DNA from 2 places in the Streptomyces sp. Pv4-95 genome. Region 2 is predicted to be linked to the other one. Evidence: predicted binding sites of a transcription regulator. Region 2 holds the regulator's gene; the other holds the start of a gene.
What was found. Region 2 encodes HrcA, which represses chaperone genes, less so after heat shock. Its sites were predicted from a motif close to TTNGCACTCNGNNNNNCNGAGTGCNAA; they were not measured.

Region 1 (6,364 bases), 990 kb from region 2:
CCATGAAGAATTCCCGGCTGCCGGAGACGGAGCGGATCTTCCAGGACATGGTGGCGCTCTGCGACGGGGTGCCCACCTTCACCGACCTCGACGTGGTCCGTGAAGAACAGTTGAACGAGGCAACATCCCGCCGGTTCTTCCACGAGGTCGCCGTCGGCGGCAACCTCGACGCGGTCGACGAGATCTTCGCGTCCGACTACCGCGACCACGATGTCGCGAAGCCGACGGAGACCGTCGGCTCGCAGCACATCCGCAACGACGTCAGCGGCTGGCGTGCCGCCTTCGACTTCACCTTCAGCCTGGAGCGGGAGATCTGCCAGGGCGACGACGTGGTGACGCTGTGGACCTGGACCGGCACCCACAAGGGCGACTTCATGGGCATCGCGCCGACCGGCAGGCAGTGCATCATGACCGGCACCACGATCTTCCGGTTCAAGGACGGCAAGATCCAGGAAGGCTGGTGGCACGAGGACCTGATGGGCCTGATGCGGCAGCTCACCGGCTGACGGTCCCGGCCCAGGACCGGCCGCGGAACCGATCGACAGGACGGATGGACGAGGCCGGCCCGACGAACCGGGCCGACAACCGACAACCGGAGCCGACAGACGAAAAGGCCCCTGCTCCCGTCGCTCACGAGCGGGAACAGGGGCCTTTCCGTGCCGCCGGGGCGGCAGTGGTGCGTCAGGCGTCAGTGGGAGTGACCGTGGCCGTGACCGGCATCGGCGGGCTCCTCGTCGGCCGGCTTCTCGACGACCAGGGTCTCGGTCGTGAGCAGCAGCGACGCGATCGACGCGGCGTTCTCCAGGGCGGAGCGGGTGACCTTGACCGGGTCGATGACGCCGGCCTTCACCAGGTCGCCGTACTCGCCGGTGGCGGCGTTGAAGCCCTGGCCCTTGTCCTGCTCGGCGACCTTCGCGGTGATGACGTAGCCCTCGAGGCCGGCGTTCTCCGCGATCCAGCGCAGCGGCTCGACGGCGGCGCGGCGGACGACGGCGACACCGGTGGCCTCGTCGCCCTCCTTGCCGAGGGAGCCCTCCAGCACCTTGGCGGCGTGCACCAGAGCGGAGCCACCACCGGAGACGATGCCCTCCTCGACCGCGGCGCGGGTCGCGGAGATGGCGTCCTCCAGACGGTGCTTCTTCTCCTTGAGCTCGACCTCGGTGGCCGCACCCACGCGGATGACGCAGACGCCACCGGCGAGCTTGGCGAGGCGCTCCTGGAGCTTCTCGCGGTCCCAGTCCGAGTCGGTGGACTCGATCTCGGCCTTGATCTGGTTGACGCGGCCGACGACGTCCTCGGAGTTGCCGCCACCGTCGACGATGGTGGTGTCGTCCTTGGTGACGGTCACGCGGCGCGCGGTGCCGAGCACGTCGAGACCGGCCTGGTCGAGCTTGAGGCCGACCTCTTCGGCGATGACGGTCGCACCGGTGAGGGTGGCCATGTCGCCGAGCATCGCCTTGCGGCGGTCACCGAAGCCGGGGGCCTTGACGGCCACGGCGTTGAAGGTGCCACGGATCTTGTTCACGACCAGGGTCGACAGGGCCTCGCCCTCGACGTCCTCGGCGATGATCAGCAGCGGCTTGGAGGAGCCGGCCTGGATGACCTTCTCCAGCAGCGGCAGCAGGTCCTGGATCGAGCCGATCTTGCCCTGGTGGATCAGGATGTACGGGTCGTCGAGGACGGCCTCCATACGCTCCTGGTCGGTGACCATGTAGGGCGACAGGTAGCCCTTGTCGAAGGCCATGCCCTCGGTGAAGTCCAGCTCCAGACCGAAGGTGTTGGACTCCTCGACGGTGATGACACCGTCCTTGCCGACCTTGTCCATCGCCTCGGCGATGAGCTCGCCGACCTGCTTGTCCTGCGCGGACAGGCCGGCCACGGCGGCGATGTCGGTCTTGTCGTCGATCGGGCGGGCGGTCGCGAGGAGCTCCTCGGACACGGCCTTCACCGCGGCGTCGATGCCCTTCTTGAGGGCGGCCGGGGAGGCACCCGCGGCGACGTTGCGCAGGCCCTCGCGGACCAGCGCCTGGGCCAGCACGGTGGCGGTGGTGGTGCCGTCACCCGCGATGTCGTTGGTCTTGGTCGCCACCTCCTTCACGAGCTGGGCACCGAGGTTCTCGTACGGGTCGTCGACCTCGACCTCACGGGCGATGGTGACACCGTCGTTGGTGATGGTCGGCGCGCCGAACTTCTTGTCGATGACGACGTTGCGGCCCTTGGGGCCGATCGTCACCTTGACCGTGTCGGCAAGCTTGTTGACGCCGCGCTCGAGGGCGCGACGGGCGTCCTCGTCGAACTTCAGGATCTTCGCCATGGGTTGCTTCAAGTCCTCTCGTTGCGATCCTCGGCCACGCAGCGGTGGCCGCTATCGCTCAAACGAACTGCGCCCCTGCCCCGGGTTGTTTAGACGCGGGAACCAGGGGCGCAGATCTAGGCAATTCTGGGTGAATTACTTCTCGACGATCGCGAGAACGTCGCGAGCCGAGAGGACGAGGTACTCCTCGCCGCTGTACTTCACCTCGGTGCCGCCGTACTTGCTGTAGAGCACGACGTCGCCGACGGAAACGTCGAGCGGAAGACGGTTGCCGTCCTCGAAGCGACCCGGGCCCACGGCCAGGACGACGCCCTCCTGGGGCTTCTCCTTGGCAGTGTCCGGAATGACCAGGCCAGAGGCCGTGGTCTGCTCGGCGTCGAGCGGCTGGACCACAATGCGGTCCTCGAGCGGCTTGATGGCAACCTTGGTGCTGGCGGTCGTCACGATCCGACCTCCCCCTTCGGAGATCTCACGGGGTTAACTGTCTGAGGTGGCGACCAGGTGGATCCGTCGTCGCGGGTGCCGGACCTGCCCGTCGCTGTGTTTGGCACTCCCCGGTGGAGAGTGCCAATGCCGAGACTATGACGCGGTTAGCACTCGGTCAAGCGGAGTGCCAGTTGTGCTGCGCGCGTCGTGCACGGCTGGTTGACGCGGCACCTCCCCCGGTCGGGCCGCACCGCACACCGGCCGCCCCCCGCCGGCCCTTGTCCCGCACCGAATCGGCCACACCTTCCGCTGCCGCCGCAACCCTGCCCGCGGCTGCCCCGTCTACCTCCTCGACTGCTGAGCCCGCGGCCCCTGCACCCCCGACAGCTCCGAACAGCCCCGACGGCTCCGTCCGGGCCGCGGCTCCGACAACCGATGGCGGAGGAAACCGTGCGTGGACCGACCAGCGCGCCCCGGGCGGCCGGCGAGCCCGAGAGCGACGCCGAGCGCACGATGACCTTCGCCGCGCTCGCCCGGGCACCGGACCGCCGCAGGACCGAGGCGTGGCTGCTCGGCTTCGTGGTGCTGATAGCGGTGTTCGGCTACGTCTCCACCGGATTGGCGATGACCGGCCGGCCGCCCGAGGGCCTGGCCGCGTTCGCCGCCACCATGTTCTTCGTGGCGCTGATCCCGCATCTGGTGATCCGCCGCTTCGCGCCGCGCGCCGATCCGCTGATCCTGCCGCTGGCCACCCTGCTGAGCGGTCTCGGCCTCGTCCTGCTCCACCGCCTGGACATCACCTACGCCGCGGACCCCCGGCTGAAGACCGCCCAGGCGGCGGACGGTCAGCTGGTGTGGACGGTGATCGGCGTGGGGGTCTGCATCGGCATCCTGATGCTCCTGCGCGACCACCGGATCCTGCAGCGCTACATCTATCTGACGATGGTGGTCGCGCTGGTCGTGCTGATGGCACCGGCCTTCTTCGGCGCCGACATGTACGGGGCCAAGCGCTGGATCCTGCTGGGGCCGCTGTCCCTGCAGCCCGGCGAGTTCGTGAAGATCATGATCTCGGTGTTCTTCGCGGGCTATCTCACCGTCAACCGCGATGCGCTGGCGCTGGCCGGACGCCGCGTCATGGGGGTGCAGCTGCCGCCGGGCCGGCAGCTCGCGCCGATCTTCACCATCTGGGTCATCAGCCTCCTGGTGCTGGTCTTCGAACGCGACCTGGGCACCTCGCTGATCTTCTTCGGCGTCTTCGTGATCATGCTCTACATGGCCACCGAGCGCACCAGCTGGGTGCTCTGCGGCCTGGCCATGGCCTCGGTCGGCGCGGCCGTCGTCGGCTCCGTCGAGCCACACGTCAAGGGCCGGATCATGGCCTGGCTGCATCCCATGGACATCTTCCTGCCGGAGTCCGAGCGGCCGCCGGGGCTGATCTCGGACCAGGCCGCCCAGGCGCTGTTCAGCTTCGGCAGCGGCGGCATCGGCGGCAGCGGCCTGGGCCGCGGCCATCCGGAACTGGTCGGCTTCGCCGGCAACAGCGACTTCATCCTCACCACCGTCGGCGAGGAGCTCGGCCTGGCCGGGGTGATGGCCGTACTGCTGCTGTACGCGCTGCTCGCCCAGCGCGGCCTGCGGGTCGCGCTCACCGCCCGCGATCCGTTCGGCAAGCTGTTGGCGGTCGGGCTCTCCGGGGCGCTCGTGCTCCAGGTCTTCGTCGTCTCCGGCGGCGTCACCGGCCTGATCCCGCTGACCGGAAAGGCCCTGCCCTTCCTCGCCAAGGGCGGCTCGTCACTCGTCGCGAACTGGATGATGATCGCGCTGCTGCTGCGGATCAGCGACACCGCCCAGCGCCGGCGCGAACCGGTGGGCCCCGGCGCCGGCAGGTCGCGGCGGCGGCGCAGGCAGCCCGGCCGCTCTCACACGTAGTCCTCCAGCCGGGCGAGGGCGAACCCCTGCTCGGTGGCCGTACGCAGCACCCTGCGCGCCACGTCGGGCATCGAGCCCGGCCAGTCCCCGCGGCCCCGGAAGTGGGTCAGGATGATGTCGCCCGGGTGCAGCCGCCGGTCCGCTCCGCCGTGGTCCATCCGGTCGGGGAAGACCTCCTGCGTCCACAGCGGCACGACGCGGATGCCGCAGGAGCGCGCGATGCGCAGGGTCTGCGCGGTGTACTCGCCGTAGGGCGGACGGAACAGCCGAGGCCGCCGGCCGGTCTCGCGCCGCAGGTTGCGCTGCTGCCCGCAGATCTCCTTGCGCTGCCCGGCCGCGTCCAGCCCCGGCAGGAAGGGGTGGTTCAGGGTGTGGTTGTGCAGCCCGGTGCCGAGCTTCTGCATGCCGCGGAAGTAGCCGTAGTCCTCCTTGGCGAGGTAGTGGCTGAGGAACGCGCTGTAGGGGACGTCGAGTTCGCGCATCATCCGCACGAACTCGGGGTCCTTGTCGTCCCCGTCGTCGATCGTCAGGAAGACCACCCGCTGATCGGTCGGCACCCGGGAGACGACGGCCGGCAGCTCGCGGCCGCCGGCCCGCCGCGCAGGGACCAGGTCCGGCTTCTCGCTGGGCGGCTTCGGGGCGCGGAGCGGCGGCGCCGCCAGGCCCCACCGCCGGGCCACCGCCGCCCTGCGGGCCGATGCGCCCTCCTGCCCGCGTGCCGGGCCGAGGGCCGCACCGGCGGCCGGGGCGGCGATGCCGGAGCCGCTGACCGGCTCGTCGTCCCGCCCGCCCCCTCCTGCCACCGCGCCGTAGCCGGCCGCCGCACCCAGTACGCACCACACCACCACGTCCCGGACCGGTCTGCCCCGCAGAAGTCCGACAAGCCGCATGACGCCGGATTCTGGCAGCGCGGCCGGCCGCCGCGACGGCGCCGCCGACCGGCACGCGGCGCGGTCCACCGGCTGGCCCACAATGGGGAAGGTGACCGACCTCGACACCTTCTCCGCGCTCCTGGCCCCCGAGGGACAGGCGCTGCTGACCGCGCTGCGTGACCACGATCCGGCCGACGAACTGGCGGCCGCGACCCGGCTGCGGCGCGACCACCCCGCGCCGCTGGTCTCCGCCGCCCTCGGGCAGGCACGGCTGCGGCAGCGGGCGGCGGCGAAGTTCGGGGCGGACGCGCAGCTGATGTACTTCACGCCCAACGGCGTCGAGCAGTCCACCCGCGCGACGGTCGCCGCGCACCGCGCCGCCCGGCTCGCCGCGCTGGGCATCGGCACCCTGGCCGACCTCTGCTGCGGCATCGGCGGCGACGCCATCGCCCTGGCACGGGCCGGGATCCGTGTCCTCGCCGTCGACCGCGACCCCCTGGCCTGCGCCGCGGCGCGGGCGAACGCCGAGGCGCTGGGGCTGGCGGAGCTGATCGAGGTGCGGTGCGCCGACGTCACCGAGGTGGACACCGCCGGATACGACGCGGTGTTCGTGGACCCGGCACGCAGGAGCCGGGTGCGCGGCGGGCGGATCTTCGACCCGGAGGCGTACTCGCCGCCGCTGTCCTGGGCCGTCGAGGCGGCGCGGGCGGCGCCGTTCGCAGCGCTGAAGATCGCCCCGGGGGTGCCGCACGACGCGCTGCCCGCCGACGCCGAGACGGAGTGGATCTCCGACTCCGGCGAGGTGAAGGAGGCCGTCCTGTGG
Region 2 (6,364 bases):
GGCGGCGGTCGGGCCGGCGTAGCAGGGCGCGCGGACCGAGCCCGGGTGCGGATGACGGACAATGGACTCCATGCCTTCCGCACTGCCTGATGGTGAGCCGATGCCCGAGGACGGGGCGCTGCCCGGTCATGCGCTGGCGGGGGCGGCCGGGCGGCCCCTCGGCTTCTATCTGCACGTGCCGTACTGCGCGACCCGCTGCGGCTACTGCGACTTCAACACCTACACCGCGAGCGAGCTGCGGGGCTCCGGCGGCGCCCTCGCCTCCCGCGACAACTACGCCGACCACGTCGTGGCGGAGATCCGGCTGGCCCGCAAGGTGCTGGGGGACGACCCCCGGCCGGTCGAGACGGTCTTCGTCGGCGGCGGCACCCCGACGCTGCTGCCCGCGGCCGACCTCGGAAAGATGCTGGCGGCCATCCGCGAGGAGTTCGGCCTCGCGCCGCACGCCGAGATCACCACCGAGGCCAACCCGGAATCCGTCGATCCGCGCTACCTCGCCGAGCTGCGGGAGGCCGGCTACAACCGGGTCTCCTTCGGCATGCAGAGCGCGCGGCAGCACGTACTGAAGGTCCTCGACCGCACGCACACCCCGGGCCGCCCCGAGGCATGCGTCGCCGAGGCGCGCGCGGCCGGCTTCGAGCACGTCAACCTCGATCTGATCTACGGCACGCCGGGCGAGAGCGACGACGACTGGCGGGCCTCGCTGGACGCCGCGATCGCCGCCGGCCCCGACCATGTCTCCGCCTACGCGCTGATCGTCGAGGAGGGCACGCAGCTGGCCCGCCGGATCCGCCGGGGCGAGGTCCCGATGACCGACGACGACGTGCACGCCGACCGCTATCTGATCGCCGAGGAACGCCTGGCCGCGGCCGGTTTCACCTGGTACGAGGTTTCCAACTGGGCGACCTCGGACGCCGGCCGGTGCCGGCACAACGAGCTGTACTGGACCGGCGCGGACTGGTGGGGCGCGGGCCCCGGGGCACACAGCCACGTCGGCGGCGTGCGCTGGTGGAACGTCAAGCACCCCGGCGCCTACGCGCAGGCTCTGGCCGAGGGCCGCTCCCCGGGCGCCGGGCGCGAGATCCTGCCCGACGAGGACCGCAGGGTGGAGCGCATCCTGCTCGAACTCCGGCTCTCCGACGGCTGCCCCCTGGACCTGCTCGCCCCCGCGGGCGCCCGCGCGGCCGCCCGTGCCCTGGCCGACGGCCTCCTGGAGTCCGGCCCGTACGAGCGCGGCCGCGCCGTGCTGACCCTGCGCGGCCGCCTGCTGGCGGACGCGGTGGTGCGCGACCTGGTCGACTGACCCGCGGGCGAGCAGGTCGCTACTCCCTCATCCCCGGTTCCGTCACGAAGTCGATCAGCTCCTCGACCCGCCCCAGGAGCGCCGGCTCGATGTCCTTGTACGAGCGGACGCAGGACAGGATCCGCTGCCAGGCGGCGCCGGTGTTGTCCGGCCAGCCCAGGGCGCGGCAGATCCCGGTCTTCCAGTCCTGGCCGCGGGGCACCGTCGGCCAGGCCGGGATGCCGACCGACGACGGCTTCACGGCCTCCCAGACGTCGATGTAGGGGTGGCCGGCGACGAGGGTGTCGGCGCCGGTGACCTCGGCGGCCAGGCGGGACTCCTTGGACCCCGGGACCAGGTGGTCGACGAGGACGCCGAGGCGGGCGTCGGGTCCTGGCGCGAAGCCGCGGACGATCGCCGGCAGATCGTCGATGCCCTCCAGATACTCCACGACGACGCCCTCGATGCGCAGATCGTCGCCCCAGACGCGCTCGACCAGCTCGGCGTCGTGCCGGCCCTCCACGTAGATCCGTCCCGCCCGCGCGACCCGGGCGCGGGCACCGGGGACGGCGACGGAGCCGGACGCGGTCCGTGCCGGGGCGCTCGCGGCGGGCCGCCCCTGGGGCCGTACGAGGGTGACGACCCGGCCCTCAAGCAGGAAGCCGCGCGGTTCCATGGGGAACACCCGGTGCTTGCCGAACCGGTCCTCCAGGGTCACCGTCGGGCCCTGGGAGGTCTTCTCGCAGCGGATCACCGCCCCGCAGAAGCCCGACGTGACCTCCTCGACCACCAGATCGGGCTCCGCGGGCACCTCGGGGGCGGGCCGCTGCTTCTTCCACGGCGGGGTGAGGTCGGGGCTGTAGCGCTTGCTCTGCATGAGGACCTGTTCTGTGACGCACGGCAGGTGAGGGGAAGGACGGGACGGAAGACAGAGGCCGCGGGCCGGTCAGCCGGGGGACACGCCGAAACGGGTTGCCAGCGCGTCACGTTGGTCACGGACGAACCCGGCATTCACCACGGCTCCGTGCCCCGGCACGTACACCGCGTCCTCGCCGCCGAGGGCGAGCAGCCGGTCCAGCGCGGCCGGCCACTGCGCGGGCAGCGCGTCCCGGCCCGCGGCCGGCTCACCGGACTCCTCGACGAGGTCGCCGCAGAAGACGACCTCGGGTTCGCCGCGGCCGCCGGGTGCCAGGACGGCCATGTCGTGGGCGGTGTGGCCGGGGCCGACGTTGGCGAGCAGCACCTGCCGGTCGCCCAGGTCGACGGTCAGTTCGCCGTGGACGTGGTGGTGCGGGGCGACGACGAGATCGGCGGCCTCGGCGGCGGCGTCCCGGTCGACGCCGTGGTGCACCGCGGACTGCCGCAGCTCATCGCGCTCGCGCCGCAGCAGGTCGGCCAGCCCGGCCGCGCCGAAGACCTCGACGCCGGCGAAGGCCGCGGTGCCCAGCACATGGTCGAAGTGCGGGTGGGTGAGAGCGACATGCGTCACTTCCCGGCCGAGCAGCCCGCGGATCGTACGGCGCAGGTCGGCGCCGTCGCGGAGCGTCGCGCCGGTGTCGACGATCATCACGCCGGTCGCACCGGCGATCACCCCGACCGTCTCGTCCCAGCCGGGCATGCGGCGTCGGGCAAGACCGTCACCGAGCCGTTCCCATCCGGCCTCTTCCCAATCAATGCGCATACCGAGACGCTAGCTCCATCGCGATAGCGTTGCCCGGCAGACCTGATGATCACCGCCCTGGGGTAGGGACTCGGTACGGCCGGCCTTGCCCAAGCCTTGCTACCCGGCCGTACACTGGCTCAGGGCCTGGCACTCGGCCCGTGTGAGTGCCAGGGAAGACGAAGCGGCAGGACGCCCGGACAGGAGGTGCGCGGGATGCTCAGTGAGCGCAGGCTCGAGGTGCTGCGCGCCATCGTTCAGGACTATGTCGGGACGGAGGAGCCGGTCGGCTCCAAGGCGCTCACCGAACGCCATCAGCTCGGGGTCTCCCCGGCCACGGTCCGCAACGACATGGCGGCCCTGGAGGACGAGGGATTCATCGCCCAGCCGCACACCAGCGCGGGGCGGATTCCCACCGACAAGGGGTACCGCCTGTTCGTCGACAAGCTGGCCGGCGTCAAGCCGCTGTCCTCCCCGGAGCGGCGGGCGATCCAGAATTTCCTCGACGGCGCCGTCGACCTCGACGACGTGGTGGGCCGCACGGTCCGGCTGCTGGCGCAGCTGACCCGGCAGGTCGCGGTCGTGCAGTACCCGTCGCTGACGCGGTCCACGGTGCGGCATGTCGAGCTGCTCTCGCTGGCGCCGGCCCGGCTGATGCTCGTCCTGATCACGGACACCGGCCGCGTCGAGCAGCGCCTGGTCGACTGCCCCTCGCCGTTCGGTGAGGCCTCGCTGGCGGATCTGCGGGCGCGGCTGAACAGCCGGGTCGTGGGGCGCCGATTCGCGGATGTGCCGCAGCTGGTGCAGGATCTCCCGGAATCCTTCGAGCAGGACGACCGCGGCACCGTCTCGACAGTGCTGTCGGTCTTGCTGGAGACTCTGGTGGAGGAGACCGAGGAGCGACTCGTGATCGGCGGAACCGCCAATCTCACGCGCTTCGGTCACGACTTCCCCCTGACCATCCGGCCGGTGCTCGAGGCCCTTGAGGAGCATGTCGTGCTCCTCAAGCTGCTCGGGGAGGCCAAGGACTCGGGCATGACCGTACGTATCGGGCATGAGAATGCCCATGAAGGCCTGGCGTCCACATCGGTCGTCGCGGTCGGCTACGGTTCGGGCGACGAGGCAGTCGCCAAACTCGGCGTGGTCGGACCGACCCGCATGGACTACCCCGGAACGATGGGAGCGGTACGCGCAGTGGCACGTTACGTCGGACAAATCCTCGCGGAGTCGTAAGTGGCCACGGATTATTACTCGGTCCTCGGTATCAGCCGTGACGCCTCGCAGGACCAGATCAAGAAAGCCTTCCGCCGGCTGGCGCGCGAGCTGCACCCGGACGTGAACCCGGATCCGAAGACCCAGGAGCGGTTCAAGGAGATCAACGCCGCTTACGAGGTGCTGTCGGACCCGCAGAAGAAGCAGGTCTACGACCTCGGCGGCGACCCGCTCTCGCAGGCGGGCGGCGGCGGTGCGGGAGCGGGCGGCTTCGGCGCCGGCTTCGGCAACTTCTCCGACATCATGGACGCCTTCTTCGGCACGGCCTCGCAGCGCGGACCGCGCTCGCGGACCCGCCGCGGCCAGGACGCCATGATCCGCCTGGACATCGACCTCAACGAAGCCGCCTTCGGCACGACCAAGGACATCCAGGTCGACACCGCCGTCGTCTGCACGACGTGCAGCGGCGAGGGCGCGGCGCCGGGGACCTCGGCGCAGACCTGCGACATGTGCCGCGGCCGCGGTGAGGTCTCGCAGGTCACCCGGTCCTTCCTCGGCCAGGTCATGACGTCCCGGCCGTGCCCGCAGTGCCAGGGCTTCGGCACGGTCGTACCGACGCCGTGCCCGGAGTGCGCGGGCGACGGGCGGATCCGCTCGCGCCGCACGCTCACCGTCAAGATCCCTGCCGGTGTCGACAACGGCACCCGCATCCAGCTCGCGGGGGAGGGCGAGGTCGGCCCCGGTGGCGGCCCCGCCGGCGACCTCTACGTCGAGATCCACGAGGTCTCGCACCCGGTCTTCCAGCGGCGCGGTGACGATCTGCACTGCACGGTCACCATCCCGATGACAGCGGCTGCTCTGGGCACCAAGTGTCCGTTGGAGACGCTGGACGGGATGGAGGAGATCGACGTACGGCCCGGGACGCAGTCCGGCCAGTCGATCCCGCTGCACCAACGCGGTGTGACCCATCTGCGCGGCGGCGGCCGCGGTGACCTCATCGTCCACGTCGAGGTGCAGACTCCCTCCAAGCTCGACCCCGAGCAGGAAGAGCTGCTGCGGCGGCTGGCCAAGCTCCGTGGTGAAGAGCGCCCCACGGGCACCTTTCAACCGGGGCAGCAGGGGCTTTTCTCGCGGCTGAAGGACGCCTTCAACGGCCGCTAGGCCGACGGCGCCGGACAGGCGAAGGACCGCGCCGGTTCCGGGGGGAAACCCCTCCGGGACCGGCGCGGACCCGGTTCTGGACGCGGTCGCGAGCGTGACACGATGTGGTCATGCCCACCGCGCTGACCGATCTTTGCCGCCATCCGATCGTGCAGGCCCCGATGGCGGGCGGCGTCGCTTGTCCGGACCTCGCCGCCGCTGTCTGTGAAGCCGGTGGTCTCGGCTTCCTTGCCGGCGGCTACAAGACCGCCGACGGCATGTATCAGGAGATCAAGCAGCTGCGCGGGCTGACCGACCGGCCCTTCGGCGTGAACCTCTTCATGCCGCAGCCGGCGCTGGCCGACATGGCGGCCGTCGAGGTCTACCGCGAGCAGCTCGCCGGCGAGGCGACCTGGTACGAGACGCCGTTGGGCGAGATCGACCCCTGCGGCGGTGTGGACGACGGCTACGACGCCAAGCTGGCGATACTGCGCGAGGACCCGGTGCCGGTGGTCTCCTTCCACTTCGGCTGCCCCTCCCGCGCCGTCTTCGACGCGTTCGCCGAGGTCGGCACGGTCACCGTCGTGACCGTCACCACCGCGGCCGAGGCGCAGGCCGCGCAGTGGTCGGGAGCGGACGCGGTCTGCGTGCAGGGCGTCGAGGCGGGCGGCCATCAGGGCACTCACCGCGACGACCCGCAGGCCGACGGGACCGGTGCCGGCATCGGGCTGCTCTCGCTGGTCGCGCAGGTCCACGAGGCGGTGCAGATCCCGGTCATCGCGGCGGGCGGGCTGATGCGCGGGTCGCAGATCGCCGCCGTGCTGGCCGCGGGCGCGGACATGGCGCAGCTCGGCACCGCCTTTCTCGTCACGCCCGAGTCGGGTGCCCACACCCTGCACAAGCAGGCGCTGACCAACCCGCTGTTCACCCGCACCGAGCTGACCCGCGCCTTCTCCGGACGCCCGGCCCGCGGCCTGGTGAACCGTTTCCTGCGCGAGCACGGCCCGTACGCCCCGGCTGCTTACCCCGCCGTGCACCACCTCACCTCCGATCTGCGCAAGGCCGCGGCC

Region 1: a site for HrcA is predicted at 2,905-2,931, ahead of groES (co-chaperone GroES). Genes of this name have one in related genera too.

The regions. Positions count from the first base shown of each region.
Region 1 is NZ_CP127172.1:4,647,608-4,653,971, reverse strand. It holds gene QOM21_RS20495 (ester cyclase) at 1-506, shown strand, start outside; gene groL (chaperonin GroEL) at 689-2,314, opposite strand; gene groES (co-chaperone GroES) at 2,450-2,758, opposite strand; gene QOM21_RS20480 (FtsW/RodA/SpoVE family cell cycle protein) at 3,254-4,669, shown strand; gene QOM21_RS20475 (polysaccharide deacetylase family protein) at 4,660-5,559, opposite strand; gene QOM21_RS20470 (THUMP-like domain-containing protein) at 5,642-6,364, shown strand, end outside.
Region 2 is NZ_CP127172.1:5,638,855-5,645,218, forward strand. It holds gene QOM21_RS24660 (SpoIIE family protein phosphatase) at 1-22, shown strand, start outside; gene hemW (radical SAM family heme chaperone HemW) at 71-1,303, shown strand; gene QOM21_RS24670 (DUF3097 domain-containing protein) at 1,323-2,159, opposite strand; gene QOM21_RS24675 (MBL fold metallo-hydrolase) at 2,229-2,963, opposite strand; gene hrcA (heat-inducible transcriptional repressor HrcA) at 3,159-4,175, shown strand; gene dnaJ (molecular chaperone DnaJ) at 4,176-5,315, shown strand; gene QOM21_RS24690 (nitronate monooxygenase) at 5,426-6,364, shown strand, end outside.